2 regions of the Haematospirillum sp. 15-248 genome follow, and region 2 is predicted to be linked to the other one. Evidence: riboswitches for the same ligand, from Rfam matches in the RefSeq annotation. Region 2 holds a riboswitch; the other holds the start of a gene.
The links. A riboswitch is a leader RNA that binds a small molecule or an ion and turns the genes downstream of it on or off. The one in region 2 is predicted to bind cobalamin.

Region 1: linked by a shared signal. The riboswitch ahead of HEQ72_RS10755 (TonB-dependent receptor plug domain-containing protein) and the one ahead of metE (5-methyltetrahydropteroyltriglutamate--homocysteine S-methyltransferase) in region 2 are both predicted to bind cobalamin.

What each region holds. Positions count from the first base shown of each region.
Region 1 covers NZ_JAAVTF010000017.1:8,610-10,812, forward strand. The annotation lists gene HEQ72_RS10755 (TonB-dependent receptor plug domain-containing protein) at 1-1,324, opposite strand, end outside; cobalamin riboswitch at 1,475-1,701, opposite strand; gene HEQ72_RS10760 (YbaN family protein) at 1,841-2,203, shown strand, end outside.
Region 2 covers NZ_JAAVTF010000001.1:14,074-16,276, forward strand. The annotation lists gene metE (5-methyltetrahydropteroyltriglutamate--homocysteine S-methyltransferase) at 1-982, opposite strand, end outside; cobalamin riboswitch at 1,089-1,298, opposite strand; gene HEQ72_RS00080 (pseudouridine synthase) at 1,340-1,957, opposite strand.

The DNA of each region.
Region 1 (2,203 bases), on a different contig from region 2:
ATCCTCTCAAGCTTTCCGACTTGAGGTTCGGGTTGCCGCCACATACATCGTAGCGTTCGTAGAGACTGGGTGTTTGCCAAGCCGTACCATAACTTCCGTGGATGGTTGTTCCGGTAAGGGCAACGTGATACGCGGCCCCCAGTTTCCAGTTTTCATCACCGCCATGATGCGTTTGGTTGTCGGTGCGGCCAGAGGCGATAAAATCCAGATTGTCGAGCGGGGTTATCCCCAACGTCATAAAGGCCCCATGCGTGCGCAGTGACACATCGGTATTGGGCGATGACGAAGCGTAATTCGGTGCGGAGAGATTGATGGAGTCACGCCCCAAATCAGCACCAAACTGGATGTTGACAGATGGGTTCAGTGTCCAGGTTCCAAGATAGTCCAGGCGACTTCTTTGCCCCTTATACGCATCAGGCAGAGGAAGGCCCCGGACAATCGCACGTTCCGTTTTGCTGTCTGAAACGGCGATGACCTGCGTCAGGCCAAGGGATGGGGTCTTGTGTGTGCCGGCCAGCCTGGCTTGGTGACTGGTAATGTCAACGCTGTCAAACGTATCCTGCGTATTCCAGTCATAAAAACGATCCTCACGCGTATAACGGACAAAGCTGTCTAATCGTGCCTCCTCTGTTGCCTGAAGGCCCAGGCGAGCCGCTCCTCCCCACTGGCGGTATCCATCACGCTCTGTGCCCCCCCTGCGCTTGTTATAGTCGGAGTAACCGCCCCTGTTTTCACCATGTAAGGACACACGGTAGTCTATGGGGCCGGACAGACCGGATATCATGGATTGTCCTCTACGGGTCTTGTAGCTGCCTAACTCCACAGCCGACTTTCCACTGAAGGGGGCATTGGCACGCTTTGTTGTGATATTGATGACGCCACCGCCGGTATCAGCACCAAAACGTCCAGCCTGTGGACCCCGCAGAACATCAACGCTCTCAATATCATCCATGTTCATACCAGAAACATAGAACTGAGATTGGGATCTTGATGTGTCACTCACCTCTATCCCGTCGATAAAAACCCGTACGTTGCGGGCGCCCGCGCCACGTAGTCTCAACTGCGCTTGGTCCCCATATCCATTGGTATGACTGAGCGACAAACCCGGTATTTGCTGGAAGACTTCATCCAGACGCGTGATCTGATTACGCTGAATATCTTCGGCCGTTACTGTGGATTGGCTGATGGTTGTCTGCTCCTGGGAAACGCCTGCCATCGCCGGGATTGTTTCACTGACTGTCAGCGGGGGAAGGGTGGATGATGCCGTTGCCAGGGTTGCCGGGAACAGACAGGGAATACTGAAAACAAGGAGACGTGCTTTCAAAACGTTGCCCTCGATGTGGCAGGCACGCCGTTCCCGGAGCCCAGCCCGACAGAAAGACCGGCGTCACCAGAGAATACCCCCCGGTGACACCATTCTTGGTGCTGCGCCACAACAACGAAAAGCTGCCACCGATACTACCCCGGTATCGGATGACGTGACGCTGTCTGTGGCAGGTCTCCTGGCTTGCGGGTCAACATCCTGTGCCACCTTCCCGTCAGGCAAAACGCTGCCTTGACAGTGGTATGTCGGCACGGACTCTCCGCCTACAGTTGCGGGGACAGCCACATCAGGGAAACCTCGTAGAGAAGTTTTCCATCCGTTGTTCCCTTTTCATCCGGATACACGTGCATTCCGGAACCACAGACGCAGTGAAATCGCTAAACAAATGACACGTTCCTGTCAAGGGATGACGTTGAGCATCACCCGACGATTATGCAATCAGATTCTGAATTGCTGTGTATGAAGATCTCTTTTTATGGGACATATAAGGGCATGTCTGTATCAGGGAGGAGCAGATTGCTACGCTATGTTTGGATTGTTATCGGCATCTTGATGATAGGGATTGGTGCTGTTGGTATCTTGCTTCCGGGGGTGCCAACAACCGTTTTCGTCTTGGTTGCCGTCTGGGCTTTTACGAAGGGCAATCCGGAATGGGCTGCACGTCTGGAAACCCACCCTGTTTTTGGTCCCTTGATTGAAGATTGGCGCCGACACCGTGCCATTCCGTTATCAGCCAAGATAATGGCGGTTTCAATGATGGCAACCTCTCTTCTTGCTCTTTTTTTATGGTCGCCCCTGCCATTTTACGGCATCGTCTTTATTGGTGTCGTTATGGGACTGGCTGCTACCTGGATTCTATGCTGCCCCACGGCCCGCCCC
Region 2 (2,203 bases):
GCTGATCCAGTATGGCCTCCAGATCAGCGCGCCATACGTTGCGTCCGTCTATGACCCCCAAGGACAGGATCTGCTCACGCCTTGACCTGCGTATGACTTCAGGCAGCTGTTCCGGGGCGCGCACAAGATCCAGGTGCAGCCCAGCTACGGGGAGCTGTGTTGCCAGATCAAGATTATCCCCCAGTCCGCCAAACCATGTAGTTAACATGATGTTCAGATTGGGGAGTGCGCGTGCAAAGGCCTGATATGTTGTTTGCAATGCGGTTCGGGCTTCATTATCCAGATCGGTAACCAGGCAGGGTTCGTCGATCTGGATCCAGTCTGCTCCTTCAAGTGACAAGCGTGTCAGGAGGTCGATGTACACCAGCAGTAACGAATCAAGATTCCGAAGAGGGGAGACAATGGGGTCGGTGCTCTTTCCCAGTTTGAGGAATGTAACAGGCCCGAGAAGAACCGGTCGTGTTCTGTACCCCAGAAGGCGTGCTTCCCGATACTCGTTGACAGCCTTCAGACATGAAAGACGGAAGGATTGTCCGGGTGTGAATTCCGGAACCATGTAATGGTAGTTGGTATCAAACCACTTTGTCATATCTTGGGCTGGTATGCCGGCCCCTGTATAGGCCGGGTTGCAGGCATTGTGGCATTCCCTTCCTGCGGTGCCCCGTGTTCCGCGGGCCATGGCAAAGTATGTTGTCAGTCCCGGCGGGCCGCCTTGCCAGTCATATCGCTCCGGTATGGCACCAACCATGGCGCTGGTATCAAGGACATGGTCATACAGGGAAAAATCATTTGATGGCAGAATGGTCGCGCCTTGTTCAACCTGTCGCGCCCAATTTCTGGCCTTGAGCTTGGTTGCGGTGTGTACAAGTGCACTTTCCGCTATATTACCTTTCCAGAAGTCTTCCAGGGCAAACTTCAATTCCCTGTGCCGACCGATACGCGGCATGCCAAGGGTTGCTACAGAAAGAGAAGAAACAGTCACGGCTTGACCCCCATGGTGTTGGGGCAAGGTAGAGCGGACACGCAGAAAGGCGACTGGTACAGAGCGACCCGTACACCCTCAGGCGTACCACCGGGACACCCCGCCCGAGGACGTTATAAGTCGGGGCAGGTCTCCTGGCTTGCGAGTCCTCGTGGTCGTCTGGCCTTCCCGGAACGTGATAGTCCCAGTGACACGTAGCGACGGCCTACTCTTCGCCTACAGTTGCGGGGGCAGCTCCGGATTAGTTTGGAGAACGTACCGGATTCCCTCTTAGCTTCGGGCGTTGTCCCGAAGAACCTCGACCATGAGACGATAGGTGGGAGGTGATACAACTGTCAATAAGACATAAAGATATGTTTATGCTTTCTGGTTCGGAAGGAGGGGTGTTGTGCCGAGAACATCCTGTGCCTGGACTGTGCGCCATTGTCCGGATTCAAGATCACCGAGTGCAAGATGGCCGATCTGCACGCGTACCAAGCGCAGAGTCGGAAATCCCGTTGCGGCGGTCATTCGGCGGACCTGTCGGTTCTTTCCTTCGGTCAACGTCAGGCGTAGCCAGGCGGTGGGAACTGATTTGCGGTAACGTACCGGCGGGTTTCTTGGCGGCAGATCAAAATCTTCGGGCATCAATTCAACGGTGGCCGGTCGTGTTCGGTATATCCGGCTCCCCACCCTTATATCTGTTCCGGTGCGGAGCATGGTGAGAGCCTCTTCGTCCGGAATGCGCTCCACCTGTACCAAATAGATACGAGGGTGTGCATGGCTGGGTTCCAGCAACTGATGCACAAGCCGACGATCCGAGGATAGAATCAGCAAGCCTTCACTGTCCTGGTCCAACCGACCCGCTGCATATACCCCGGGGGGAAGGCCGAAATCAGCTAGTGTCCTTTGCCCTGATGCCTCGGGTGTAAACTGACTCAACACGCCATAGGGTTTATGAAAAGCAATTGTTTTTGAACGAGCGGGACGTGTCATGATGCGTCTTCAGAGGCAGGAATGCAGCGTGGGGAAAAAGACATATAACAGCATACACATGGCATGGATATGCCTTCGGACGTCTTGGCTCCATAAAGATCAGAACCCTTGATTGCGTAATTGTATGACCTGGGCTAGATTTCAGAGAATGAAAGAAATGTGTACATTGTTCTCTTGCCTGGTGTGTCTCTGCCGGTGCCTTGGCTTTTATGTCCCGGCCCTTGTCGTTCCGGTGTGTTGCTTGGT